Regions from separate parts of the Paeniglutamicibacter selenitireducens genome, predicted to be linked through region 2. Evidence: riboswitches for the same ligand, from Rfam matches in the RefSeq annotation. Region 2 holds a riboswitch; each other region holds the start of a gene.
What was found. A riboswitch is a leader RNA that binds a small molecule or an ion and turns the genes downstream of it on or off. The one in region 2 is predicted to bind S-adenosylmethionine.

Region 1: another riboswitch for S-adenosylmethionine. It lies ahead of ACSYDW_RS09835 (methylenetetrahydrofolate reductase); the one in region 2 lies ahead of ACSYDW_RS10835 (bifunctional o-acetylhomoserine/o-acetylserine sulfhydrylase).
Region 3: another riboswitch for S-adenosylmethionine. It lies ahead of ACSYDW_RS00095 (ABC transporter substrate-binding protein); the one in region 2 lies ahead of ACSYDW_RS10835 (bifunctional o-acetylhomoserine/o-acetylserine sulfhydrylase).

Annotation. Positions count from the first base shown of each region.
Region 1 is NZ_JBPULF010000004.1:191,238-200,671, forward strand. It holds gene ACSYDW_RS09815 (hypothetical protein) at 1-256, opposite strand, end outside; gene ACSYDW_RS09820 (cystathionine gamma-synthase) at 440-1,666, opposite strand; gene ACSYDW_RS09825 (O-acetylhomoserine aminocarboxypropyltransferase/cysteine synthase family protein) at 1,679-3,001, opposite strand; gene metE (5-methyltetrahydropteroyltriglutamate--homocysteine S-methyltransferase) at 3,174-5,543, opposite strand; gene ACSYDW_RS09835 (methylenetetrahydrofolate reductase) at 5,611-6,537, opposite strand; SAM riboswitch class I at 6,639-6,757, opposite strand; gene ACSYDW_RS09840 (deoxyguanosinetriphosphate triphosphohydrolase family protein) at 7,137-8,666, shown strand; gene ACSYDW_RS09845 (NADP-dependent isocitrate dehydrogenase) at 8,817-9,434, opposite strand, start outside.
Region 2 is NZ_JBPULF010000005.1:97,980-107,413, reverse strand. It holds gene ACSYDW_RS10850 (SGNH/GDSL hydrolase family protein) at 1-837, shown strand, start outside; gene ACSYDW_RS10845 (SHOCT domain-containing protein) at 986-1,405, shown strand; gene metX (homoserine O-acetyltransferase MetX) at 1,506-2,648, opposite strand; gene ACSYDW_RS10835 (bifunctional o-acetylhomoserine/o-acetylserine sulfhydrylase) at 2,651-3,997, opposite strand; SAM riboswitch class IV at 4,071-4,186, opposite strand; gene ACSYDW_RS10830 (VOC family protein) at 4,356-5,000, shown strand; gene ACSYDW_RS10825 (hypothetical protein) at 5,084-5,359, opposite strand; gene ACSYDW_RS10820 (hypothetical protein) at 5,376-5,654, opposite strand; gene ACSYDW_RS10815 (CPBP family intramembrane glutamic endopeptidase) at 5,802-6,620, opposite strand; gene ACSYDW_RS10810 (phosphotransferase family protein) at 6,683-7,528, shown strand; gene ACSYDW_RS10805 (DeoR/GlpR family DNA-binding transcription regulator) at 7,525-8,328, opposite strand; gene ACSYDW_RS10800 (carbohydrate ABC transporter permease) at 8,466-9,323, opposite strand; gene ACSYDW_RS10795 (carbohydrate ABC transporter permease) at 9,331-9,434, opposite strand, start outside.
Region 3 is NZ_JBPULF010000001.1:16,872-26,305, forward strand. It holds gene ACSYDW_RS00080 (acyl-CoA dehydrogenase family protein) at 1-485, shown strand, start outside; gene ACSYDW_RS00085 (LLM class flavin-dependent oxidoreductase) at 564-1,967, shown strand; gene ACSYDW_RS00090 (DUF1345 domain-containing protein) at 2,025-2,675, opposite strand; SAM riboswitch class I at 2,927-3,019, shown strand; gene ACSYDW_RS00095 (ABC transporter substrate-binding protein) at 3,122-4,786, shown strand; gene ACSYDW_RS00100 (ABC transporter permease) at 4,793-5,752, shown strand; gene ACSYDW_RS00105 (ABC transporter permease) at 5,773-6,681, shown strand; gene ACSYDW_RS00110 (dipeptide ABC transporter ATP-binding protein) at 6,694-8,334, shown strand; gene ACSYDW_RS00115 (acyl-CoA dehydrogenase family protein) at 8,385-9,434, shown strand, end outside.

The DNA of each region.
Region 1 (9,434 bases), on a different contig from region 2:
CGGCCAGCCCCTCCGGGGTCGGGTAGACCCTGCAGCTGAGTGCGGGCTCGGCCGCGGAACCAAACAGGTCGGCGCCCCCGGCCACGAACGTCGGGGACCCGTGGAACCCCAGTTCGCGGGCTTCCTCCTTGGTGGAGAGTTCCCGGATCCGCAGCTTCCCAGGGTCCATCCCCTCCGCCTCCAGCGCGCGCAGGTACAGCTCGCCGGCCGGGGCGCTGTTCGGGCAGCCGGCAATGGTGCGCAATTCGAAGTCCATGCCTCCATCATCGCCCATGTCCCGCGCGAGAGGCAGGAACCGGCGGCGGCACGGCACAGGGCCGCCGGAGTGTTCCGACGGCCCTGCAACGTTGAATGCGTTGGCCGGGATTCGGCCCCCTCAGACCCCCATGCCCGGCCAACGCAAACCCCTTGTCCCGGTGTTTCCGCCGGGAAACCCCGCTCAGGCCGTGGCTGCCACCAGGGAGGCGCGGCGTGCCGCGGCCAGCCCCAACTCAAGGTCGGCCAGCAGGTCCTCGACCTGTTCGATGCCGACGCTGAGCCGGACCAGGTCCTTGGGCACCGCCAGCGGGGTGCCGATCACGGATGCGTGCGTCATCTCCGAGGAGTAGCAGACCAGCGATTCGACACCGCCCAGGGAGACCGAGAGAGCGAAGAGCTCGGTCGATTCGGCGAACGCGCGGGCCGCCGCCTCGCCGCCGACGAACCGCAGCGAGACGATGCCGCCGAAGCCGCGGGACTGCGCCTTGGCCAGCTCGTGCCCCGGGTGCGATGCGAGCCCGGGGTAGAGCACCGCCGACACTTCCTCGCGGCCGGTCAGCCATTGGGCGATCGCCGCCGCGTTGGAGCAGTGGCGCTCCATGCGCAGCCCCAGGGTCTTGAGCCCGCGGGCCGCCAGGAAACAGTCCTGCGGGCCGGCCACCGCTCCCCCGGCGAACTGCTGGAACCCGACGGCCTCGGACAGCGGCTGGCCGCGGAAGATCCGCTCCGCCACGACCACCGCACCGCCGAGCACGTCCGAGTGCCCGCCGATGTACTTGGTTGTCGAATGCACCACGACGTCCGCGCCGAGGGTGATCGGCTGCTGCAGGAACGGGGTGGCGAAGGTGTTGTCCACGACCAGCAGCGCGCCTGCCTCGCGGGCGATCCGCGCCCAGCCTGCCACGTCGGCGATGCCCAGCAGCGGGTTGGACGGGGTTTCCACCCAGAGCAGCGCGGTCTTCCCGGGCTGCACCGCGGCGGCCACCGCAGCGAGGTCGGTGATGTCCACCGGGGTGTTGGTGATCCCCCACTTGCCGTGCAGGCGGTTGATGAGCCGGTTGGTGCCGCCGTAGCCGTCGGCACCCAGCACGATGTGGTCCCCGGGCTCCAGCACCGCGCGCAGCAGCGCGTCCTCGGCGGCGATCCCGGAGGCGAAGGCGAAGCCCGCATGCCCGGCCTCCAGGGCAGTGAGCTGGGTTTCGAACCCGCCGCGGGTCGGGTTGGAGCCGCGGGAATACTCGTGGCCGTTGCGCAGCACGTTGATGCCGTCCTGCACGAAAGTGCTGGTTTGGTAGATCGGCGGGATCACCGCCCCGGTCAGCGGGTCCGGTGCCTGGCCTGCGTGGATGGCCAGCGTGTTGAAGGAGTGCGTGTCACGGGAGTGGGCTGGTGCTGCGGGGTTGCTCATGGTCGTTCCTTCCTAGACGCCGACGGATTCGCGGGTCGGTGGTGTGGTTTCTTGGGTCAGCGCATCCAGCGCGGCGGTCAGATCGGCGACCAGGTCGGCCGGGTCCTCCAGGCCCACCGAGACGCGCAGGGTCCCGGCGGAGATCCCGGCGGCGTCGAGCTGGGCGTCGGAGAGCCGGCAGTGCGTCATGGCCGCGGGGTGCACGATCAGCGAGCGGGCGTCGCCGATGTTGGCGGCCAGCGCAAAGAGCTTCACGGAGTCGACGACCCGCGCCACGGCGGAGGCGTCGTGCAGGTCGAAGGAGAACACGCAGCCGGTGCCGGCCGGGAAGTCCCGGAGCGCCAGCCCGTGGTCCCGGTGGGTGGCCAGCGAGGGGTGGTGGACCCGCGCCACGGCCGGGTGCGACTCCAGGGCCGCCACCAGCTCCAGCACGTTGGACTGGGCCTTGGCCACGCGCAGCGAGAGCGTCTCGATGCCGGTGAGGATCGCGGAGGCGGAGGCCGGGGCGAGCGTGGGCCCCAGGTCGTGCAGGAACTTGGAGCGGGCCAGCATCAGGTACGCGTTGGCCCCGTAGCGCTCCAGCAGCGAGTCCCCGTAGTAGCGGGCCTTGGGCGCGGCGATCTGCGGCCAGCGGGTCGCGTCGGAGAAGTCGAAGGTGCCGGCGTCGATGACCAGCCCGCCGAGCACCGAGCCGTGGCCGGCCAGCGCCTTGGTGGCCGAGTGCACCACGATGTCCGCGCCGAACTCGATGGGGCGGTACGCCGCCGGGGTGGCCAGGGTGTTGTCCACGACCAACGGGATGCCCGCGGCGTGGGCGGTGTCCGCGATGGCGCGCAGGTCCACCAGGGTGATCAGCGGGTTGGAGACGGATTCCAGCAGGAAGCCGCGGGTCTTCGCGGTGATGGCCGCCGCCCAGTTCGCCGGGTCCTCCGGGTCGACGAAGGTGACGGTGATCCCGAAGTCCGCGAAGGTGTCGGTGAGCAGGTCGACGGTGCCGCCGTAGAGCTTGTTGGAGGCCACCAGGTGGTTGGGGCCCTGCAACAGGGCCAGCAGTGCCACGGCGACGGCCGACTGTCCGGTGGCGGTGGCCAGCGCACCGATGCCGCCCTCCAGCGCCGCGGCACGCGCCTCCAGCACGGAGACCGTGGGGTTGCCGGTGCGCGAGTAGGTGAAGCCGGCCTTCTTCAGCCGGAACAGCTCGGCGGCGGTGGCGTAGTCGGTGAACTCGAAGGCTGCGGAGTTGTAGATCGGCACGGTCATGGGCCGGTGCGGGCCGGCGGGGCTGTATCCGGTGTGGATTTCGGTGGTGGCGTTCTGCCAGGTGTTGGTCGCCATGATCGTGCCTTTCGGGGCGTGGTGCTGGGAAGGGTTCGGGGAGGGACGGGCGCGGGCGGCACCGGGGTGCGGGCCGATGCCGGGCGCGCGTCCTCCCCCGTGCCGCCGCGGGCCCGGTCGGGGCTGGGACCCCTGGGCCGGGCCCGCGGCGGTGGTGCGGGGCGGATCCGCGCTAGGCGGTGGCCCCGGCGGTGGCGCCGATGGCGGCGCGGGCCGCGAGCGTGGCCTGGACCAGGTTGGCCAGCGACGCCTCGGTTTCCGCGTAGCCGCGGGTCTTCAGGCCGCAGTCCGGGTTGATCCACAGCTGCTTGGCCGGCAGCGAGGCCAGGGCGATCTCGATGAGCTCGGCGACCTCCTCGGTGGACGGGACGCGCGGGGAGTGGATGTCGTACACGCCCGGGCCGATGCCGCGGGAGTAGCCGAACCCGGTCAGGTCCGCGGTGACCTCCATGCGGGAGCGGGCGGCCTCGATCGAGGTGACGTCGGCGTCGAGCGCGTCGATCGCGTCGATGATCTCGCCGAACTCCGAGTAGCACAGGTGCGTGTGGATCTGCGTGGCATCCACGGCGCCGGCGGTGGAGAGGCGGAAGGAGTCGACGGACCACTTCAGGTAGTCCGCCTGGTCGGCCTTGCGCAGCGGCAGCAGCTCGCGCAGTGCCGGCTCGTCGACCTGGATGATGGAGATGCCGGCGTCCTGCAGGTCCGCGATCTCGTCGCGCAGGGCCAGCGCCACCTGGTTGGCGGACACCGCCAGCGGCTGGTCGTCGCGGATGAAGCTCCAGGCCAGGATGGTGACCGGGCCGGTGAGCATGCCCTTGAACGGCTTGCTGGTCAGCGACGCCGCGTAGGAGATCCACGGGACGGTGAAGGCCGCCGGGCGGGAGACGTCGCCCCAGAGGATCGAGGGACGGGTGGCGCGCGAGCCGTAGGACTGGACCCAGCCGTTGGCGGTCTCGGAGAAGCCGTCGAAGTTCTCGGCGAAGTACTGGACCATGTCGTTGCGCTCGGGTTCGCCGTGCACCAGCACGTCAAGGCCCAGGCGTTCCTGCAGTTCCACGACGCGTGCGATCTCCGCCTTGAGGAAGCCCTCGTAGGCGGCGTCGTCGATGCTGCCGTTGCGGTGCGCGGCGCGGGCGGTGCGGACCTCGCCGGTCTGCGGGAAGGAACCGATGGTGGTGGTCGGCAGCACCGGCAGGTTCAGCGCGGCCTCCTGGGCGGCCTCGCGCACGCCGGCGGCGGAGCGCGAGAAATCGGCGTCGGTCAGTGCGGCAAGGCGTTCGCGGACCGCGGCAACGGTGGTTCCGGCGAAGGACGCACGGTGCTCGATGGCCTCGGCGGCCGCGGCGAGCTCCGCGGCGATGGCGGCCTCGCCCTCCGCCAGGCCCTTGGCCAGCGTGATGACCTCGGCGACCTTCTGGTTGGCGAAGGCGAGCCACTCGGGCAGGTGCGCCGGCAGGTTGTTTTCCAGGGCGACGTCGTGCGGGACGTGCTGCAGGGAGGTGGCGGTGCCCACGGCCAGGGTGCCGTTGGCGGCCTGGACCTCGGTGCGCAGGGCCGTCAGCACCTGAAGCGAGGCGGCGAGGTTGTTGCGCCAGATGTTGCGCGAGTCGACGATGCCTGCCACCAGGGTGGATCCGGCCAGGTCGCCGAGGAACTCGGCCCGCGGGGCCAGGCCGCGGACCAGGTCCGCGTGGACCGCCTCGACGCCGGCGCGGGCCAGCAGGCCCTGGGTGGCGCCCGGGCGGGCGGTGTCTCCGGCGGTGCCGTAGCCGAAGGTCACCAGCAGGGCCGGGCGTTCGGTGGCGGCGGCCAGTGTGGCGTAGACGGACTCGGCCAGGCCGCCGGGCAGTGCCAGCTCGGCGCCGCGGTCCGTGACGAGGGCCGGCTCGTCGAGCTGGATCCACGGGGCGCCCGCGGCGGCGAGCTCGCCCAGGATCCGGGCGTAGGCGGCGACGACCTCGTCGATGCGGGTCAGCGGGTCGAAGCCCCCCGGTGCGCCGTCCTCGGCCTTGGCCAGCAGCAGGTAGGTGATGGGGCCCACGAGGGTGGGGCGGATGGTCTTTCCGGCGGCGGCGTGCGCCGTGAAGGACTCGAGGAGCGGCGTGGCGTTGGCGGAGATCGGGGTGGCGGGGCCGATCTCCGGGACCAGGTAGTGGTAGTTGGTGTCGAACCACTTTGTCATTTCCAGCGGGGCGCGGGACTCGTCGCCGCGGGCCAGCACGAACGAGGCGGCCGTGCTGATGGCGCCGTCGGCGTCGGCAAGGTCCGCGAAGCGGGTGGGCAGCGCGGAGAGCGCGACGGTGGCATCGAGCACCTGGTCGTAGTAGGCGAAGTCGCCGGGCAGCGAGGCGTCGGCGGCACCCAGGCCCAGGGCGGCCAGCGTGGCCAGGTTTGCCTGCTGCAGGTCGCGGGCCGCGGTGTGCAGCGCCGCCTCGTCGGTGCGCTTGGCCCAGTGGGACTCGAGGGCCTTCTTGAGCTCGCGGTTCGGGCCGATGCGCGGGTAGCCGAGGATGGATGCTGCGGGGAAGGTTGGCTTCGTCATGGTGTTTCTCCTTGGGTGTTGAACGTGGGGGAAAGAGTCGGTGGGGATTGGTGCGGGCCCGGCGCGCCTAGACGGCGGCGCGGGCCGCCCAGGAATTGACGACCTGGGCGCGGGTGCGGGGCAGTTCGAGCCGTTCGATGACATCGAGTGACCCGCGGTGGTCGTTGAAGGTGTACAGGTGGACCCCGGGGGCCCCGTCGTCGAACGCGCGCCGCGCCAGCGTGACGGCGGCGGTGACCCCGAGGTGGTGGCGTTCGGCGTCGCTGCCCGCGGTTTCCAGCGCGTGTGCCAGCACCGGGTCCGGTTCGACGCCCGTCATCGCTGCCAGCCGGTTCAGCCGCTTCAGCGAGTTCAGCGGGATGACCCCCGGGATGATCGGGATGGACACCCCGGCGCGGCGTGCCGCGTCGACAAGGTGGGTGTACTCCTCCGGGCGGAAGTACACCTGGGTGATCGCGTAGTTGGCCCCGGAGCGCTCCTTGGCCAGCAGCACCTCCACGTCGTGCTCGAACGACGGGGACTCGGGGTGCCGGATCGGGTAGGCCGCCACACCCACGCCCAGCCGGCCGCCGGCCAACGCCGCCGAGTGCTCGGACTCGACCTCGCGGATGAGCTCGATGAGGTAGCGGGCGAACGGGAACTCCCCGCGCCACCCGTCGGGGTCGGTGGGCAGGTCCCCGCGCAGGGCCAGGACCCCGCGCACCCCGAGCGAGATGAAGTGGCGGATCAGGTTCTCGAGGGACTGGCGGCTCTCCCCCACACAGGTCAGGTGCGCCAGCGGGCGCAGCCTGGTGTTCTGGATGAGGTGTTCGATGAGTTCCAGCGAGGCCCGGCGGCGTGCATGGGTGCCGGAGTAGGTGACCGACACATAGTCGGGGCTCGAGGCCTGCAGCGCCTCGATGCTGTTGAAAACGCCCTCGGTCGCGTCGCGGTTCACCGGCGGGTACAGCTCGTAGGACAGTGACGGCGGGGCCGCGGACGGTGCAATGCTCATGTGTTTCTCCTCGTCAGAACGAGGGAGGCCCCAGGTACGCCACAATAGCCGCGACCCTCCGGGACGGAGGTGCGCGGCGATGGTGAGCGGGTTGTGAAGCGGCTCCATCGCTTCTGGCCTTAGCACCCTCGAGGACGGACGCCCCGCACGGGGGAATCCATCGAACCGATGGTTGCTGCGGCGTCAACGAGCCAGATCTCTCAGCCGCTCTTGATGGTTGATGCATTCATCATGTTCCAGGTTCCGCCCGGCGTGCAAGGCGCCTGGCGCGCACCGCGTCACGCGGGGCAAAAACGCTTCACATGACGTTTTCCGCCCCGCTCCGCGGCACCGCCCGACGCCTTTGTGACGCTGGTGGTTCGGTGAATCCCGCGGATTTGCGGCGATCCGACGCCATTGCGTTACTTTCGCCGCCAAGTGTGAAGCCAGTGTGACGGTCGGGCGTGCCGCCTCCCCGCACCGGCTTCCCGCGCCTCCCGGTGCCGGGGAGCCGGCACCGGTTCCCCCGCCGGCACGCCGCGATGCCCCGCGACACCCCCGGCGCGTTCCGCGGCAGGTGCGCGGCCGGGCCCCGGCACCGAACTAGGCTGGGTCGCACCATGGATACCAGGCAGAAGACCCACCAGGGCGGCGGACGCGGCCGCTCCATCCCCGAGGCCATGCGCGCCGGCGAGGACGAATTCCGCATCGACATCGAACGCATCAGGTTCTCCCCCTACTTCTCCCGGCTCTCGGCCGTCACGCAGGTCATCCCGCAGGCGGGCGCCGGCACCATGGTGCACAACCGGCTCACGCATTCGCTCAAGGTCTCCGCAGTGGCACGCTCCATCGCCATCGGCCTGATCAACGCGGACGAGCACACGCGCAAGACCGTGGCGGGGCTCGGCGGCTGCGACCCCGTGGTGGTGCAGGCCGCGGCCGCCGCCCACGACCTGGGGCACCCCCCGTTCGGGCACCTGGGCGAGCAGGAACTGGACCGCGTGGCCCGCCGCACGCTGGGGCTTCCCGACGGCTTCGAGGGCAATGCGCAGAGCTTCCGCATCCTCACGGCGTTGGACAGCTGCGAGGCCACGCCGCGCGGGCTGAACCTCACCGCGGCGGTGCGCGCCGCGGTGCTCAAGTACCCGTGGACCCGCAACGAGTGGCAGGGACGGCCCGGCGGCCCCGCGCGGATGCTGCCACGCGGCGTCGGGTCCGGCGGCGCCGGGGCGCACAAGTTTTCCGCCTACGACATCGAGGCCGCGGAGATGCACGAGGTGCTCTCGGTGTTCCCGGGCATCGCCCGGCACCAGCAGACCCTTGAGTGCTCGGTGATGGACATCGCCGACGACATCGCCTACGCCGTCCACGACCTCGACGATTTCTACAGGGCCGGGGTGCTGCAGTACCCCACGGTCTCCACCGAGCTGCGGGCCTGGCTGGATTCCGGCGCGGAGCTCGCGCGGACCCCCGACACCGACCTCGACACCCGCAGGCCCGGGCATGCGCTGGAGCGCACCTGGCGTCACGTCGCGGCGAAGGACCCGTGGATCGCCAATGCGGAGGCCTTCCGCGCCTCGGTGGAGCGGGTCGGCCGCGACCTTGTCGATGGCCTGCTGGCCGTCCCCTACGACGGCGGGCTGGAGGCCGACCGCGCGGTCACCGGGTTCACGCGGCGTTGGATCGACAGGCTGCAGGCCTCGATCGCGGTGGAACAGGAACCCACCGTCCGCAGCGGGCACGTCCGACTGGCCGACGAGGCCTGGCACGACGTGGTGGTGCTCAAGTTCGTGCACTCGCGCTTCGTGCTGGAGCGCTCCGACCTGGCCGTGTACCAGCGCGGGCAAACCCGCATCATCGCCTCGCTCGCCGAGGGGCTGCACGCCTGGCTGGAGGACCGCTACGACGCAGCGCGCGCCCCCCGCCGGCTGCTTGACTCCATCGAGGCCGCCACCGGCGAGTACCGGCTGCTGCGCAAGCAGGCGCCGGGCCTGTTCGAAGAGGCGGGCCACGGCGAGGTCGAACGGCTGGGCCGGGCCCGCGCCATCGTCGACTACATCGCTTCCTTCACCGACGCGCAGGCGGTGTCCGTCAACGCCCTGCTGACAGGGACCTCCGAGGGACTCTGGGAGGCCGGACGGGGGCTCTAGCAGCAGCCGGCAGCACCGCCGGCCCCGCGCACCGTCCCGCCCCCGCCCGACGGTGCGCGGCCGCTGGAACCGGATCCCGCAGGTACGCCAACGGCGGACCGCCCGTCCCAGCATGGGGAAGGCGGCCCGCCGTTGCCGTGCGGTGCGGGACTACTTGGTGAGCAGTTCCAGTGCCGAGTTCAGCGTGGCGCTCGGGCGCATGACGGCTGCGACCTTCTCCTCGACCGGGCGGTAGTAGCCGCCCAGCTCGACGGGGGCACCCTGCACGGCGGCGAGCTCGGCCACGATGGCTTCCTCGTTGCCGCCCAGGGCCGCGGCGACCGGTGCGAAGGCGGCGGCCAGCTCGGCGTCCTTGGTCTGCGCGGCCAGTTCCTCGGCCCAGTACTTGGCCAGGTAGAAGTGGCTGCCGCGGTTGTCCAGCTCGCCGGCCTTGCGCTTGGGCGACTTGTTCTCCAGCAGGAAGGTGCCGGTTGCGGCATCCAGGGTGTCCGCCAGGATCTGCGCGCGCTTGTTGTCCGACGTGTTGGCCAGGTGCTCGAAGGAGACGGCCAGGGCCAGGAACTCGCCCAGCGAGTCCCAGCGCAGGTGGTTTTCGGCCACCAGCTGCTGGACGTGCTTCGGGGCGGAGCCGCCGGCACCGGTCTCGAACAGGCCGCCACCGGCGATCAGCGGCACGATGGAGAGCATCTTGGCGCTGGTGCCCAATTCGAGGATCGGGAACAGGTCGGTGAGGTAGTCGCGCAGCACGTTGCCGGAGACCGAGATGGT
Region 2 (9,434 bases):
AGCACTGATTCGCCAACCGACAACTCGCTTCTCCACCCATGGCGGCGCTACGTGGCCTTGGGCGATTCCTTCACCGAAGGAATCGGCGATGTCGATCCACACAGTCCCGGTGGCTACCGAGGTTGGGCGGACCGCGTGGCCGAGCAGCTCAGCGTCGGCGTCGAGGACTTCGCCTATGCCAATCTCGCCATCCGGGGCCGCCTCATTACCCAGATTTTCGACGAGCAGGCGGGCCCCGCCCTTGAGCTCAAGCCCGATTTGGTCAGCCTGTGCGCCGGTGGAAACGACGTCATCCGACCCGGCGGCGATCCGGACGCCATCGCCGACAAGCTCGATGCACTGATGCGGATCCTTGCGACATCCGGTGCGACCATCCTGCTTTTCACCGGCCCTGACATCCGCGACACCCCGGTACTGGGCGGCATCCGCGGAAAGGTAGCGATCTACAACGAAAACGTCCGTACGATCGCGGCCCGATACGATGCGGTTGTTGCCGACATGTGGTCGCTGCGCGAACTGCACCAGCCGCATATGTGGGCCGACGACCGGCTGCATTTCTCGCCGCTCGGGCACCAAACGATCGCGGCCATGGCACTTGATGCGCTGAATGTTTCCCACGAGCTGGAGCACGCTTCGCCCGGGGAAACCGAACCGAAGAACTGGCGCGAGGCCCGCCGCGAGGACCTGATCTGGGCCCGGACGCATTTGGCCCCCTGGGTCCTTCGCCGCATCCGCCACCAGTCCTCCGGAGACGGGATTACACCCAAGCGTCCCCTGGCCGTCCCGTTCAGCGAGTCCACCACGGCGCCTTCCCTGGGCACCGGCTCGACCGACTGATCGCCAGGGGGACGATACATGGTCGCCGCACGCTGAATACACAAGGGCGACGTCCAAGGCTCTGCCATCAATTTGTGCTTGACTGGTTGCTTCAGGTCGCGGCGTCGACCTTTCCCACTTCGGCCCGGGCCGGGACAGGACTGCACCCATGAAGCTGGCAAGCACCATTACGAGCGACGCTGTTCCCCCGGAGGTCCTGGAACAGCTGGGCAACCCGGAGCCCGAGGACTTCGGATTCGTCGATACGGACGGGAACGGTCTTCCCGGGGGCCTCGGATTCGTTTTCGATTCGTTCGGCGTGATCTTCGGGATCGTCACCCTCCTGATTCTTGCGGCAGGCGTTTTCATGGCGTTCCTTTACGTCCGTAACTACAAGGCCAGCAAGAACGCGGGGCTGGATCCGTTCACGCTTCAAACCGAGCTCGCGGTCCGGGCTGCCAATTCCGAAATGCTGGCACCCAAGAAAACCATCGAAGAGAAGCTGCGCGAACTGGACGATCTGTTGGCACGAGGCCTGATCACGCGTGACGAATACACCCAGGCCAGGCTCAAGGCACTGGGCGAATAGCTCCCCCATGGCAAAAGGCGAATGGCTCATGTTGAAGAAATGTTCTTCAACATGAGCCATTCGCCTTCAACGACCCGGCTACCCTGCCGGAACCTGATTCCTAGGAGAAAATCCGGTCCCGCAGGGCATCGCCAAGCTGTTCTATGTCCGTCAGGAATCCATCGTGCCCGATCGGCGAAGTGATGTAGCGGACCTCAACCGGGTTCGGCAGGGACTTCGCCAACCGTTCCGACTGCTCGGGCCAGTACAGGCGATCCGAGTCAACCGCCGAAACGAAGAAGTTGACCGAACCCAGGCGTGCCAACGCAGCTTCGATGGAACCGTGCCCGCGCCCCACGTCGTGGCTCATCAAGGCGTCGGTCAGCACCAGGTAGCTGTTGGCGTCGAAGCGCTGCACCAGCTTGCCGGCTTGGTGGTCCAGGTAGCTCTCCACCTGGTAGCGGCCCCTGTTCAGGTCCGGGGACCCGAAGGGGGCCTCCCCGTCCTGCGCGGCGCGGCCGAACCGCACCTCGAGTTCGGGTTCGGCACGGTAGGTGATGTGAGCGATCCTGCGGGCCAATCCGAGCCCCGCGGAGGGGACATTGTCGTTGGCGTAGTAGTCGCCACCGGCAAAGTCCGGATCCAGGCGAATCGCGGCGCTCTGGGCCTGGGCGAAGGCGATCTGCTCCGCGGAGGATTCCGCTGTCGCGGCCACCACAACGCAGTTCCTGACCCGCTCCGGGAACTCGACAGCCCATTCCAGGACCCGGGCCCCGCCCATGGAACCGCCGAGCACCGCGTGCCAGACCTTGATACCCAGGGCATCGGCCAGGCGCGCTTCAAGGCGCACGGAGTCCTTGATGGTCGTGAAGGGGAAACGCGAACCCCACGGCTTGCCGTCCGGGTCCAGGCTGGCCGGCCCGGTGGATCCGGAACACCCACCGACCATGTTCGCCGACACCACGAAATAGCGGTCGGTGTCCACGGTCTTGCCCGGACCCACGAAACCGTCCCACCATCCGGGCTCGGTCGAGAGCCCGCGGGCGACGTGGGAATCCCCGGTCAGTGCATGGGCGATGTAGACGGCGTTTGACGCATCCTCGTTAAGCGTCCCCCAGGTCTCAAAGCCCAGCACGACCTCCGGAAGCACTCCGCCTGTCTCGAAGGTGTATCCACCGGTGTGAAGGTGGCGCAGGATCCCGTCCGGGGCGTAGTCCAACGCCTGGGCGGTTTCCGCGTCGAAAAATGCCACGTCAGTCTCCAGGCTCAACGAGTGGCGCCCTGCAGTTCAACCTCGGAGATCGAGGCAACTGCCTCGAAGCCCGCCCGGAGGTCGGCGATGATGTCGGCAATGTTCTCGATGCCCACGCTCAACCGCACCAGGCCCGGGGAAACACCCGCGGCGACCCGCTCTTCCTCGGTGAGCTGGGCGTGCGTGGTGGACGCAGGATGGACAACCAGCGAGCGGACGTCGCCGAGGTTTGCCACGTGGGAGTGCAGCGTCAGCGCATCGACGAAGCCCTGGCCGGCCTCTAGGCCTCCGGAGATCTCGAAGGCGACGATCGCGCCGATGCCCCGGGGGCCGTACTTGCGCCCCCGCTCGAACCACTTGCTGGATTCGATGCCCGCGTAGTTGACCGACTTCACCTGCGGGTGCGCCTCCAGCCAGGTGGCGACCTCGACCGCGTTGGAAACGTGGCGCTCGATGCGCAGCGACAACGTCTCCAGCCCTTGGGCGATCAGGAACGAGTTGAACGGGGAAACCGCGGAACCCAGGTCGCGCAGCAACTGGACGCGAGCCTTGAGGATGTAGGCGAGGTTGGCGCCGAGGATGCCGTTGACGCCCAGGTCGCGGCCGAAGACCAGGCCGTTGTAGGACTCGTCCGGGGTGTTGAAGCCCGGGAACTTCTCCGGGTCGGCGGCGAAGTCGAAGTTCCCCGAATCCACGATGACGCCGGCGATCGCGGTGCCGTGGCCGCCGAGGTACTTGGTGGCCGAGTGCACCACGATGTCCGCACCCCACTCGATGGGACGCACCAGGTACGGGGTTGCCAGGGTGTTGTCGACGATCAGCGGGACGCCGGCCTCGTGGGCGATGGCAGAGATTGCTTCGATGTCCAGAACGTCCTGGCGCGGGTTGGAGACAACCTCGCCGAACAGCGCCTTGGTGTTGGGCTTGATCGCTTCGCGCCAGCCGTCCAGGTCGTCGGGATCCGCAACGAAGCTGACCTCGATGCCCAGCTTGCGCAGCGTGTGCTTGAACAGGTTCTGCGTCCCGCCGTAGAGGCTGGGGCTCGCCACGATGTGGTCGCCGGCCTCGGCGAGGTTCAGGATCGCGAACGTGGTGGCGGCCTGGCCCGAGGCCAGCAGCAGGGCTCCCACGCCGCCCTCGAGGCTGGCGATGCGCTGCTCGACCGCATCCTGCGTGGGATTGCCGATGCGCGTGTAGATCGGTTCCAGCTCCTGGAGAGCGAACCGTGCTGCGGCGCTTTCAGCCGTCGGGAACACGAAGGCGGTGGTCTGGTAGATCGGCAGGGCCCGTGCGCCGGTGGCGGCGTCAGGTTCCTGGCCCACGTGGATCTGGCGAGTTTCAAATGACCAGTCGTTTGACATTGTTGTCCCCTTCAAGGATTCAAGGGGTATGCCCGTAGCCGACGCCTGTGGCGTCGGTTAGTACGTAGGGGCATGCCCGCGCTTGTCCTGCGCCTTTCTGGCGCAGGGCCTGGTCTTCACCCGGGGCACCCCACCGCGGTGGAGGGTTGCCGTCCAGCAAGCCGGGGCTTGTTGCTGGAACTCATGACCTTGTCGTCCAGTCTTGCCCACTGAATCGCGGGCGCGCAAGAACATCTCAAAATGTGACAACGCGGCAGGATCGGCGCGCGATCCGCGTTCCGCGCCTGAAACCGCAGCCCATTCTCAAGTTAGGCAACCCTAAGTCGAGAGCCAGATCACATCGTGCCATGATGGGTTCATGATGAGGTTGGACCATGTAACTTACGCTTGTGGACCCGACGGCCTCGCGGCAACTGCCGCTCGGATCGGCGCGGCCCTTGGACTCGAATCTGTAAAGGGCGGTATTCACCCACGATTTGGTACCCGCAATGTCATCTTCCCGTTGCAGAACGACCAGTACCTCGAAGTCGTCGAGGTACTGAACCACCCCGCATCGGACAAGGCACCGTTCGGCCAGGCCGTTCGTGCGCGCTCCGAACTCGGCGGCGGCTGGATGGGCTGGTGCGTCGCGGTCGACGACCTGGCACCGGTCGAGGAACGCCTGGGCCGCAGCTCGGTCCCGGGAAACCGGAAGTTCCCCGATGGACAGGAACTGACCTGGCGCCAAATCGGCGTCAACGGTTTGATTGCCGACCCGCAGGTCCCCTACCTGCTGCGCTGGGATGACGGAACCGAGAGCCTTCACCCGTCGAAGGCACTGACGCCGGTGGGCAAGATTTCCTCGATCAGCATCGCCGGTTCCAGCGATCGCGTCGCCGACTGGCTCGGACAGCCCGAGCAGCTGCCGGTCGGCGAAGTCACGGTCGACTGGCAGGCCCCGAACGGCACGCCGGGAATCCTTTCGGTGACCTTCGAGACCCCCAAGGGCTCGATCACCCTCTAGGGTTTCAACAAGAGACAACGACAACCGCGGGGTTGTGGCGAAACGGGCTTCCCGTTCACCACAACCCCGCGGTTCGTTAACAACTAGTCCGATCCCTCGGTCGACGCCTTCCCGCCGCCAGAATGATCCGCTACTTCCCTCAGGACCTCGAAGTGCCGCACCATGATCGATCCGAGGGCCATGAAAATGCCGCCGATGAGCAAGGCCTGCTGCAGTGCCTTGGCGAAACCGAGCACCATGTCGGGGTACGCGGGCAGCATGTCGGAGACCCCCAGGAACACCGGAGTCCCCACCAGGGCCAGGACGGCACCGGCAACAGCTGCTGCCACGCCCAACCGCAGCATGTGACGCGAATCCATGGAAAGCCCCACCACCCTACTCCTGGTCGCCGGCGGTGCGGGGACGCTGTTCCTTGCGGATCACTTCCACGGCTTCCTCGGCCGACTTCACGACGAAGGAACCCGCGAGCAGGAACAAGCCCGCGTAGAAGGACCCCTGCTGCACGACGAAGGTGAGGCCGGAAACCATCCAGAGGGGCAGCACGTATCCGCCCTCATTGAACGACCAGTTCAACAACGGCGACACCACGACATTGAAGAGCAGGCCGATGATGCCCAGGACCAGGCCGACGCGGAACATTTTTTGCGAACTCATGGCGGTGGGCAACCGGATCTCCTGACTGATTGATCCCGCCTGCAGCGTCCGAAGTCCGGAAATCACAGGTCGAAACATGGAATTCCGTCCAGCCTAGCAGGCTCCATTTTTCCGCTTGAAACACAAACAGTGAGATCAAGCAGTTCTTTAGGATCCAACCCCGATGGACGCCCCCAAAAGCGCGTAGCCGACGAATCCTGCGATATCCAGGAATGCGTGTGCGATGACAAGCGGCATGACACGCCCCTTCTTCGAGTACACGTAGCCGAAGACGATACCCATCGCGACGTTGCCGATGAACGGGCCGATGCCCTGGTAGAGGTGGTAGCTGCCGCGCAGCACCGCGCTGGCCACGATGATGCGCCACGTCCCCCAGCCCAGTCGGCGGAGCCGCTCGAAGAGATAGCCCACCACGACGACTTCCTCAAGGATCCCGTGGCGGATCGCCGAAAGGACCAGCACCGGGATGGTCCACCAATACTCGTCGAGCGCGGCCGGGACGATGATCGTGGTCACCCCCAATGCCCTGCCCGCTGCGTAGACGCCGAGCGTGCCCAGGCCCATGGCCAGGAACAGCCCGCCGCCCCACACCAGGTCCTTGAGCGGTTTCGCGGCATCGAAGCCCAGCCTGGTGAACGGGTTCCCCCCGGGCAGCCGCCAGAGCAGGTAGAGCACCAGCATGACGGGCACCAGGGCAAAGAAGATGTCCAGGAACTGGTACGTGAGGTCGAAGTACTCACGTTGGTTCAGCGGATTGTTGAGCGTCGTTGTCTGTGAACCCAGGGGTGCCCGCGTCATCTTGTCGATGAGGTTCACGATCGAGTAGACGGCCGACTGCCCCAGGGACAGGCCCAGCACAATCAGCACTTCGATTAACACGACCTTGCGCGAAGGAGCGTCTGGGGTCCCGGACGGAAGCGTTGCCGGTTCAAGGGGTTTTCCTTGCCCCACTGGCCTTTGGTTCATGTCCCGATCCTACGTTGTCATCCTGTGCCGGCACCTCGCGGCTGACATGCAAGGATGGAGCCGTGATCCGAAAACCGCTCCCGGCGGAAGTCGCCCTTGCCCAACGCCTCCATCCCGGCCCCGACTGGGAAGCCGCCCACGTCAACGAGGGCGGCCAGTTCCATGTGGTGCTCGTCGCCGAGAACCAGGCGGTACTGCGGATCAGCCGAACCGCGGAGGCCGCACGCCAGATGCAGCGGCGGGTGGATCTCGTGGAGGCCCTGGCACCCCGGGTGGGTTTCGCGCTCCCCACAGCCCTGGGCCCCGTGTGGCACGGCGAGGGCTTTTCCGCGGTGGTCCAGCGATTTGTCCCGGGAGGCGCCCATGCGCCGCACACGGGCGATGCCACGGCACTCCGCAACCTGGTGGAGGATCTTGCCGGAATCGACATCGCGCCGCTGGCGCACCTGCTGGCGCCGCCCTTTGCCTTCAACGGCCCCTGGACACCCACGAAGACCGAAGCAGCCCTGCGGTCGCTGCCGGCCGGGCTTGTCCCCGATGCCGAACTGGTGCTTGGAACGATCGCCGGCTTCGCCGGGATTCCCCTGGCGCTCGTCCACGGCGACCTGGCCGGACACAACGTTCACTGGCGGGGAAACCGGCTCGTGGGAGTGCTTGATTGGGACCTTGCAGCCGCCTGGGATCCGGCACTCAACAGCGCCTACCTCGCGCTCTGGCACGGCGAGGCGATGCTGGACGAAATTGCACCGACCGCCCGGGAAGCGTGGCGGGCCCGTGTGTGGCTTGGCGCCATGAGCCTGGAAAGCATCTACGACGTTCGCCTGTCCAACGATCCGGCACGGTTGGAGGCCATGGTTTCCAAGGTCGCACACCGCATCCAGCGGGCTGCGACAGCAGCCCGCTCCTAGTGTCCCGGCGAAGCCGCGGGGGCGATGACCACGGGGATGCCCGCCGATTCCAGCTCGTGCTTTTGCTCGGCCGTGATGCCCTCGTCGGTGATCAACGCATTGAACGTGGCACGGGTCAGCGCCGCGAAGGCGCTGTGGCCGATCTTGGAGGAATCGCACACCAGGTAGCTGCGCCGGGCCCGGCGGATCATGAGGTCGTTGATGGATGCCTCGAACTCGTCGGACACCGTGGGCCCGATGTGGGCTTCGAGGCCGTTGATTCCCACGAAGGCGATATCAAGGGTGACCTTCTCCAACGCCTGCTCGGCGAACGGGCCCACGAGTTCGTAGGACCGCGGGTTCAGCACTCCCCCGGTGACCATCACCTTGACGTGGGTCCGCACGGCCAGCGCCGAGGCGATGTTCACCGCGTTTGTGACAACGGTGAAGGTCGTCCGGCCCGAGTCGTTGACCAGGTCGCGGCGCATGCCCAATTGGGTGGCGATCGCGCTGGAGGTCGTTCCCCCGGACAGGCCGACGACCATGTCCTGCTTCACCAGGCCGGCGGCCAGCACGGCGATCGCGTGCTTCTGCACCGCCGCTTCCTCCTTCTGGTAACGCACCGGAAGGTCATAGGCCACGGAGTTGCTGACGGCCCCGCCGTGGGTCCGCGAGAGCAGGGACGCAGCGGCCAGCGAATCGAGGTCGCGCCGCGCGGTGGCCGGGGAGACCTCCAGGCGCCGCACGATTTCCTCGACCTCGATCTGCCCGAATTCGGAGAGCATCTCGAGGATGTTGCTCTGGCGTTCTTCGCGTTTCATCGTGGATGCCTTCCCGTCTCCCGCAGCCTGCCGTGCCCGGGTTCCCCGAAGGCTTCCGGTGCGGGGTGCGGCATGTCCACGGGACGCTCCCCGAGGGAGGCCGTGGTTCCTGGCAAGGCAGAGGTCGACATGGGATTTTACTTTACCGCTCCAGCGGTCAAACCGCCGATCAGGCGCTTCTCGATGAGCATGAACAGTGCGATGACCGGGATGATCGCAACAATCGAGACGCCGAAGACGTACTGCCAGGCCGTCGAGTACTGTCCTACGAACTTGGTCAGTGCCACGGACAGCGGCTGGTTCTCCGCGGTGGAGAGGATGACCAGCGAGGCCGCGAATTCGTTCCAGCAGGACACGAACGTGAAGATCACCGCAGTGACGATGCCCGGCCAGACCAGCGGCAGGTTGATCCTGAACAGCACCCGCAGCTTGCCGGCACCGTCGATCTGGGCGGCCTCGTCGATTTCCTTGGGCACCGCGGCGAAGAAGGAGTGCATGATCCAGACCGCGAAGGCCAGGTTGAAGGCGGCGTTGATCAGGATCATCGCGAGCCAGGTGTCGTACAGGTTCATGGCCAGCATCTGCTTGAACAGGCCTGCGGTCAGCACCGCGGGCTGCAGCATCTGGGTGACGATCACCAGGAACATGAACGCCATCTTGCCGGGGAACTTGAAACGCGCGGTGTAGTAGGCGGCGGGGGTGGCCACCAGCAGCACCAACAGGGTCGCGCACAGCGAGATGACGATCGTTGAAATGAGGTTGTAGGCCACCGGCGTCTCGGGGGTGTCCCACATGGTGAGGTAGTTGGACCACTGGGCACCCCCGCGCGGGAGGTAGCTGGGCGGGATGGCAAGGATCTCGGCCTGTGTCTTGAGGGATCCGGTGAACATCACCACGTAGGGAACCATGAATACGGCGGCGATGGCCAGCCCGGCGACCATGCGCCAGATGACGGTTTGGCGGGAGGCTCGGTCTTCTGTAGTCAGGATCGACATGGCTTTCCTAGACCTCCTTCATGGGCTTGACGGTCTTGACGTAGATGGCGACGATCACTATCACTATCGCGAAGTTGAGTACCGACAGGGCGGAGGAGATGTCCAGCCGCC
Region 3 (9,434 bases), on a different contig from region 2:
CGCTGAACGACGTGCGCTCCGCGGTGCAGGCGCGAACCCGCACCTTCAGCACCGGCACCGGTGTCCCGCTGCGCAACGAGCCGCAGGTTCTGCAGCTTGTCGGCGAAATCTCGGCCACGGCCTTCGCCACGGATTCCATCGTGCTGTCCGCCGTCGCGGAGATCGAGGTGGCGCTCGCCGACGATTCGCTCAGCAACGCCGAACGCTTCGCGGTGTGTGAACTTGCCGCCAACCGGGCGCAAACCATCGTCCAGCCGCTGGTGCTGTCCGCCGCCACGAAGCTCTTCGACGGGCTGGGGGCATCCTCGACGGCAACCGGCTGCAACCTGGACCGGCACTGGCGCAACGCGCGCACCGTCGCCACCCACAACCCCGCGATCTACAAGGCGCGCATCGTCGGCGACTACGAGGTCAACGGGACGGCCCCCAAGCGCCTGAACGCCGTGGGCGACCTCGGCTCGAACACCTCGGCGCCCGGCCGCTAGGCCTTCCCGACCACCTGAACCTTCCCGGCAGGGTTGCCTCGGCAACCCTCGATGACCCCTATCCCGCAAAGGAATACCATGAGCACGACTCCTGCACCACGCCAGATCCGGTTCAACGCCTTTGACATGAATTGCGTGGGCCACCAGTCGCCGGGCCTGTGGCGCCACCCCGAAGACCAGTCCGCACGCTACAAGGACCTGACCTACTGGACCGAACTGGCCAAGACCCTCGAAAAGGGCAAGTTCGACGGCATCTTCATCGCCGACGTGCTCGGCACCTACGACGTTTTCGGCGGCACCAACGAAGTCCCGCTGCGCACGGCCGCGCAGGTCCCGGTCAACGACCCGTTCATGTTCGTCTCCGCCATGGCCGCCGTCACCGAGAACCTCGGCTTCGGCGTCACAGCCGGCACCGCCTACGAACACCCGTACCCGTTCGCCCGCCGCCTGGCCACCCTCGACCACCTGACCCAGGGACGCATCGGCTGGAACGTCGTCACCGGCTACCTGCCCTCCGCGGCACGGAACATGGGCCAGGAGGACCAGCTGGAACACGACGAGCGCTACAACCACGCCGACGAGTACCTGGAAGTCATCTACAAGCTGCTTGAGGGCTCGTGGGAGGAAGACGCGGTGGTCCGCGACGCCGCGCGCGGCGTGTTCACCGACCCGTCCAAGGTCCACGAGATCAACCACGAGGGCAAGTACTTCAAGGTCCCGGGCATCGCCATCACCGAGCCCAGCCCGCAGCGCACCCCCGTGATCTTCCAGGCCGGAGCCTCCCCACGCGGCCTGAAGTTCGCCTCCGAGAACGCCGAGGCAGTGTTCGTCACCGCCCCGACCAAGGAACTGCTCAAGGCCACGGTGTCCAGGATCCGCGACGAGGTCGAGGCCGCAGGCCGCGACCGCTACGACGTGCGCATCTACACCATGCAGACCATCATCACCGGCCCGGACAGCGCCGCGGCGCAGGCCAAGTTCGAGGACTACAAGTCCTACGCGGACATCGACGGGGCGCTCGCGCTGATCTCGGGCTGGATGGGCATCGACCTCTCCACCTACGCCCCGGACGACGTCATCGGCGACAACGTGAAGTCCAACGCGATCCAGTCGTCCGTGGCGACGTTCCAGAAGGCCAGCGGCGACGAGGGCAACCCGTGGACCATCCGCCAGCTCGCCGAGTGGGTCGGGGTCGGCGGTTTCGGCCCGATCACCGTCGGCTCCCCGTCCGAGGTCGCGGACCAGCTCATCGAATGGGTGGAGGAGACCGACGTCGACGGCTTCAACCTGGCCTACGCGATCACCCCGGGCACCTTCGAGGACATCGTGGAATACATCGTCCCCGAGCTGCAGGCCCGCGGCGCCTACCCGACCGAGTACGCCGGCGGCACACTGCGCAACAAGCTCTTCGGCAGGGGCGACCGCGTCCGGGACACGCACCGCGCCGCGAACTACCGCTTCGCGAACGCCGAATCCAGGTAGCGGCGCACGGCAAACCGGGTCCGGGCGGCGCGCCTGGGCTCCCCGCCCGGACCCGGTTCAGGCCACCAGCGTGACCACCAAGTTGATGGTTGTTGCCAGGATCCCGGTACCGAATACGAAGGACAGCAGGCTGTGCCGCAACACCGCCGAGCGCATCCGGCGGCTGGTGATGTTGGTGTCCGCCACCTGGTAGGTCATCCCGACGCTGAAGGCCATGTAGGCGATGTCCGTGTACTGCGGCGGCTGTTCCTGGTTGAACGAGATCCCTCCCGGGTCCCCCTCGTAGTAGATCTCCGCGTAGCGCAGCGTGAAGAGCGTGTGCACCAGCAGCCAGGACATTGCGGTGCAGGCCATGGCGAGCAATGCGAGCAGGAACTTGGCGCTGTCGGCGGCGTCCCTGCCGCCGGCCATGACCAGCACCACCGCTGCCAGCGAACCCAGCGCCGCCAACAGGATCAGCAGGTCCGAGGTGCGGTGACCGGGGTCCTCGGCCTGCGCGTGGTGCGCTGTCCTCGCGGCATCCATCGGCGCGATGTACAGCCACACGGAGAGGTTGTACACGAGCGCTGCCGCGGTCCAGCCCACGGCCGGCGCATAGGCCCACTGGCCCAGGAGCCCCGTGAGCAGGACTCCGGCGGCGCCGCCGGCTGCCATGGACAGCAGCCGGAACCGGCGGTGCCTGGTGCGTTGAGAACCTGTGGCTACCATGAAGCGATCATGCCACGGACTACGCCCGCCGGACTGCCGGGGCGCGCATTTTCCCCATGACGCAGCCATGACGCAAGCCGCCCGCGAGAGCGGTCGACACAATCGGACTTGTGACGGATTGTGTCGTGAATGCGTGCCCAAAGGCGGCCCATTGCGTCCATTTGTTTCACGGCGGGGCCTTGCGCCTTGGTTTCATCGAAGATCCTGCAGCAGACTTGAATTGTCCGAACGCGACATATTCCGCGACGGGCACACCATCCAGAGCGGCTGAGAGACCTGGCTCGTTGACGCCGCAGCAACCACCTCCACACGGGGGCCGGTGCTACCGCCAGGACCGATGGAGATAGCCAAACTCTGCGCGGTCCACACACTCCCCGTTTAACCACGGCCCGGTGTGCACTGCGCCGTGTCCCGGCATTCCTCGGGTCTACCGAGAGGACAACACGATGCGAAACACCACCCCGCCGGCCCGCCTGCGCCGCTCGGCCGCCCTGGCCACGAAGCTGTTCACCGTCCTGGGCGCCGCAACCCTGGCCCTGAGCGCCTGCGGTTCGGGAACCCCGGCTCCCGGTGCCGCAACGTCCCAGGACACCGCGGCAGCCGGCCCCGTCCAGGGTGGAACCTTCGTCTACGCCGAAGTCACCCCGATCAACAACTGGCAGACGCAGGCAGCCCGCTTCTACGAGAAGTCCAACATCCTGAACAGCGTGCTGGACCGGCTGACCTACTTCGATGCGAAGACGGGCAAGATCGTCGGCTGGATCGCCTCCGACTTCAAGGCCAACGACAAGCAGACCGAGTTCACCTTCACCATCCGCGACGGCGTGACGTTCTCGGACGGAAGCGCCCTCGACGCCGAGGCCGTGAAGGTGAACCTCGACGCCCTGGGGCTGGGCATCAAGGGTGCGCAGATTGCTCCAAACGTCGACTTCTCCGCCTACAAGTCCGCAGAGGTCATTGGAAAGAACCAGGTGAAGGTCACGCTGAAGGCCCCCGACGCGAACTTCCTGCGCGCCACCTCGTCCGTGACCTCCGGCCTGGTGTCCACGGCCACCCTCAAGCTCGACAACGCCGGGCAGTCCGCGATCGCCTCGATCGTCGGATCCGGCCCGTTCGTCTTCGAATCCGAGAAGACCGACGAGGAAGTCACCTTCGCCAAGCGCGCCGACTACAAGTGGGCCCCGGAGACCGCGGCCAACCAGGGCGCCGCCTACCTGGACAAGCTCGTCGTGAAGTACCTGCCGGAGGTCGCCCACCGTGCCGGCGCCGTGCAGACCGGCCAGGTCGACCTCGTGCGCGGCCTGCAGCCCGTTGACGAGCAGGCCCTGCAGGCAAGCGGCGACCTGGTGCTGCCCGCCCAGGGTGTCGACCTGACCACCAACATGGCGGCGGTCCGCATCGCCAGCGGCAAGCTCGCCGACCCCAAGGTGCGCCAGGCGCTGCAGGTTGGCATCGACCGCCAAAGCATCAAGGACACTGTCCTTTCCGACAGCTACGTGATCGCCGATTCGGTGTTGAACCACGCCGCCCCGGGCTTCATCGACCTCTCGGCCGACCTGGCCTACAACCCGGAAAAGTCCAAGACGCTCTTGGAGGAAGCCGGATGGAAGGCCGGTGCCGACGGCATCCGCGAGAAGGACGGGCAGAAGCTCGAGGTCACCATCACCAGCTCCAACAACTCCGTCGTCATCAAGCCGGCATTCGAGCTGATTGAGCAGCAGTGGCGCGAACTCGGCGTCAAGCTCGTCAACCGCGCCGCCGACAACACCTTCCTGGCCACCGCGATGATCGACCCGAACATCGAGTTCTTCGGCACCCGCCAGTTCGCCTACGGGGGACTGGGACCGGTCTTCGGCCCGGCAAACAACACCCAGACGCTCAACGCCGACCCGGAACTCAACGAGCTCTTCGCCAAGGAACGCGCGGCAACCAGCGAGAAGGAACACCTGGAACTCATCGCCGAGGAACAGCGCCAGCTGGTCACCGAGAAGGCGCTGTCGCTGGTGCTCTGGGACGAGGTGCAGGTCTACGGCGGCAACTCCGCGGCGCACGTCGAATTCACCTCCGGGACCGCACCGATCTTCCAGGGCGCCTGGAAGTCCGGGAAGTAGCGCACCATGGCCGCATATATCGCCCGCCGACTGGGACAGGCACTGTTGGTCATCTGGCTCGCCTACACGCTGGTCTTCCTGGCCGTGCAGCTGCTGCCCAACGACCCGGTGACGATCTTCCTGTCCGCGGACTCTGCGGCCACGCCGGAAACCATTGCCGCCATGAAGGCGCAGTACGGGTACGACCAGCCGCTGGCCGTGCAGTACCTGAGCCAGCTGGCCGGCCTGTTCCGCGGCGACTTCGGCTATTCGCTGGCCTCGGGCCAGCCGGTGGCCGAGCGGATCGGGGCCGTGGCCGGGTCGACCCTGGCGCTGGCCTCCAGCGCCTTCGTGGCTGCGGCGGCCCTTGCCGTTCTCCTGGTCGCCTCCGCCACGCTGGCCCGCCGGGCGTGGTCCAGGCGGCTGCTGGTCAACCTTCCCCCGTTGTTCGCGGCGGTGCCGGTCTTCTGGCTCGGGTTGGTCCTGTTGCAGCTGCTCTCGATCCGGCTGGGCGTGATGTCACTGTTCCCGGACGGGTCGTTCGCCTCCCTGGCCGTTCCGGTGCTGGTCCTGGCGGTCCACGTGTCCGCGCCGATCGCCCAGGTGCTGCTCAAGAGCACGGACAACGTCTACGCGCAGCCGTTCGTCGACGTGTTGCGGGCCAAGGGGGCCTCGCGGTCGTGGATCTTCTTCCGGCACGCCCTGAAGAACGCAGCGGCCCCGGCGATGGCCATCAGCGGCATCACGGTGGGCACCCTGCTGGCCGGATCCGTGATCACCGAAACGGTCTTCGCCCGCTCCGGCCTGGGCCAGGTGGTCCTGCAGGCCGTGACAGCGCAGGACGTGGCGCTCGTGCAGGGACTCGTGCTGCTCACGGCCACGGCGTTCGTCGTCGTGAACCTGATCGTTGACCTGCTCCACCCGCTGCTGGATCCGCGGATCCTCAAGTCCGGAATCCACGGGGCGCCACGCGCCCTCGCGGCCTAACCCCGAAAGGAGCGACGAGCATGAGCCTCGCCATCGACGAATCGCTGCCCGGAGCATCCGCCGGGACACCCGCACCCGAGCCGGCGCCGCGGGGGCCCGAAGCGGCATCCGCGCCGGCCGGGAAGCGCGGCGCGCTGCGTTCCGCGGGATTCTGGCTGACCGTGGCACCGCTGGTCGTGGTCCTCGGATGGGCATTGTTCCCCGCCCTGTTCAGCGGGTTCGACCCCATCACCGGCGTGCCTGCAGACAAGCTGCAGGCCCCGGGCGCCGCGCACTGGTTCGGCACCGACCACCTGGGTCGGGACGTCTTTGCCCGGGTGGTCCACGGAACCAGCCAGACGCTGCTGACCGCGGGGCTGGCGGTCCTGATCGGCCTTGTCGCGGGCACGGGACTGGGACTGCTTGCCGCGACGGCCGGACGCGCCGCCGACGTGCTCACCATGCGCCTTGTCGACGTGCTGCTGGCTGTCCCGGGGTTCCTGGTGTCCCTGATCATCGTCACGGCCTTCGAGCCGGGCCCCGTGTCCCTGGGCATCGGCGTGGGCATCGCCTCCATCGCCTCCTTCGCGCGTGTTGTCCGCACCGAGGTGCTGCGGGTCCGCAGCCTCGACTACGTCGAGGCCGCGTTCATGAACGGCGGCACCTACTGGTCGGTCGTGTTCCGGCACATCCTGCCCAACGCGTGCGGACCGGTGCTGGCGCTGCTGGCCGTCGACCTCGGTGCCGCCATCCTGGCGATCTCGGGGCTCGGCTTCCTCGGCTTCGGCGCCCCGCCGCCCACCCCGGAATGGGGCCTGCTGATCGCCGAGGGCCGCCAGTACCTGGCCTCGGCGTGGTGGCTGACCACCTTGCCGGGCCTTGTCATCGTGGTGGTGGTCCTCCTGCTGGCCGGCCTGGGCCGCCAGCTGCACAAGATCTTCCGATTCTAGAAAGGCGGCACCATGAGCACCGCAGAACCAGCTGCCACCTTGCTGGACATCCGTGACCTCAGCGTCCACTACGGCACCGGCGCACACGCCGTCGCCGCCGGGGACCGCCTGAACCTCCGCCTCAGGGCCGGCGAGATCGTCGCCCTGGTCGGGGAATCGGGCTCCGGGAAGTCGACGCTCTCCAAGGCGGTCATCGGCCTGCTCCCGGAAACCGCGACAGTCACCGCGGGCAGCATTGCCCTGGCCGGAGAGAACCTGTTGGAGCTTTCGCCGAAGCAGCTGGAAAGCATCCGCGGCCGACGCATCGGCATGATCCCGCAGGACCCGGGGGCCTCGCTGGACCCGGTGAAGACCATCGGATCGCAGGTGGCCGAGGTGTTCAGGCTGCACCCGCAGGGCCGCAAACGCTCCCGGGCGGAGTTGCGCGCCGAATCCGTCCGCCTGCTCGGCATGGTGGGCATCGACAGGCCCGAGCAGCGGCTCGGCCAGTACCCGCACGAACTCTCCGGCGGACTGAAGCAGCGCGTGCTGATCGCCATCGCCTTCGCCCAGAACCCGGAGCTGCTGATCGCCGACGAGCCGACCTCGGCCCTTGACGTGACAGTCCAGCAGACGGTGCTCGAGGTGTTCACGTCCCTGGCGCGCGAACACGGCACCGCGGTGATCTTTGTGACCCACGACCTGGCAGTGGCCACCGACATTGCCGACAGGATCGTCGTCATGCAGCAGGGACGGATCCGTGAGGACCGGCCGGTGCGCGAGATCCTCACGGCGCCGGAACACGAATACACCAGCCTGCTGCTGGCGGAGGCCTCGCCCGGCGCGCACGCGGCACCGGTTCCGGAAGCCGGCGGCGATGCCGGCGCAGTCCCCGCCATCGAGGTGTCGGGCCTGCGCAAGACCTTCGGCCACGGCAGCAGCGAACATGCCGCGGTGGACGGGGTCTCGTTCTCCGTGCGGCCGGGAACCACCTTCGCCCTGGTGGGCGAGTCCGGGTCCGGCAAGTCCACTACCGCGCGCATGGTCATGCGCTTGCTTGACCCCAGCGCGGGAACCGTGAAGATCCACGGCCGCGACGTCACGGGCCTGCGCGGTGCCGGCAAGCGGGATCTTTGGCGCGGTCTGCAAATGGTTTACCAGAACCCGGACTCGGCACTTGACCCAAGGCATTCGGTCGAGCGGATCATCTCGGAGCCGCTGAACAACTACGGGTACGGTTCCAAGGCGGAGCGCGGCGCCCGGGTGGCCGAGCTCCTGGAATCGGTCAACCTCCCGGCGCGGATGGCGGGTCTCGGCGCCAGGGAACTATCGGGCGGTCAGCGCCAGCGCGTGGCCATTGCCAGGGCCCTGGCGCTCGGTGCCAAGACCCTCGTCCTGGACGAGGCGCTTTCCGCATTGGACGTGCTGACCCAGGCACAGATCATCGACCTGCTGGCAGAGCTGCAGGCCAACCAAGGGCTGTCCTACCTTTTCATCTCGCACGACCTGCACGTGGTCGAGCGTATCTCCCACGACGTGGGCGTCATGCGCCGCGGCCGCCTGGTCGAGGTCGGCGACACCGCCCGCGTCTTCGGCAACCCGCAGAGCGAATACACGCGCCTCCTCCTGGAGTCGAACCCCGGGCACCTGCTCAGGGAACTGGCGCACACCTGAGAACCACCACCCACACAGTCCCGGACACCAGCAGCAGCAAAGGAAGAACATTGAGCACCACACCATTGCGCGAACGCACCGCAGAATCGCGCTACGCGGAACTGTCGGCCCGGTTTGCCCCGGTCTTCGAACGGATCGCCCAGGGCGCCGTCGAACGCGAAAACAACCACGTCCTTCCCTTCGAGCCCGTCGCCTGGCTCAAGGAATCCGGCTTCACCACCCTGCGCGTCCCCGCGGCGCACGGAGGCGACCCGGTCAGCCACGAGCACCTCTTCCGCCTGGTCATGGAGCTTTCGGCGGCCGACTCCAACGTCGGGCACCTGCTGCGCTCGCACTTCTCCTTCGTCGAGACCATCGCCCTGCAGCCCGAGGAATTCCAGCTCCGCTGGTTCCCGCGCGTACTCGCCGGGGAGATCTTCGGCAACGCCGCAACGGAGAAGGGCGGGAACGCGCTGGGGACGACCAACACCAAGCTGCGCCAGGAAGCGGGCCAGTGGCTGCTCAACGGCGAAAAGTACTACACCACCGGTTCGATCTTCGCGGACTGGGTCGTCGTCATGGCCAGCACCGAGGGCGTGGAGGGCCGCCAGTACGCGATTGTGAGGGCAGACGACGAGCGCGTGCGGATCATCGACGACTGGGACGGGTTCGGCCAGCCGCTGACCGGCACAGGGACCGCGGTCTTCGAGGACGTCGTGGTCCCGCACGGGGACATCATCCAGCGCAAGGTCTCCTCCACGCTTGAGCCCGCCTTCTTCCAGCTGGCCCTGCTCAGCGTCCTGGCCGGCATCGGGCGCTCGGCCTTGGCGGACGCCGCCACCCTGGTGCGCAACCGCACCCGGACCTTCAACACCGGGTCGGGGGAACTGTTCCGCAACGACCCGCTCATCCAGGAGCAGGTCGGACGGATCGCCGCAGCGGTGTACGCCGCGGACTCGATCGTCACCGCCGCCGCGCGCGACCTCGACGCCGCCGTCGACCCCTCGCTCGGGCTCGATCCGGCGGCCGCCTTCGTCCGCGCCGAACTGGCCGTGCAGCAGGCCCACGTGGCGGTGCCGAAACTGGTGCTCGATGCCACGAGCGAGCTCTTCGACGTCACG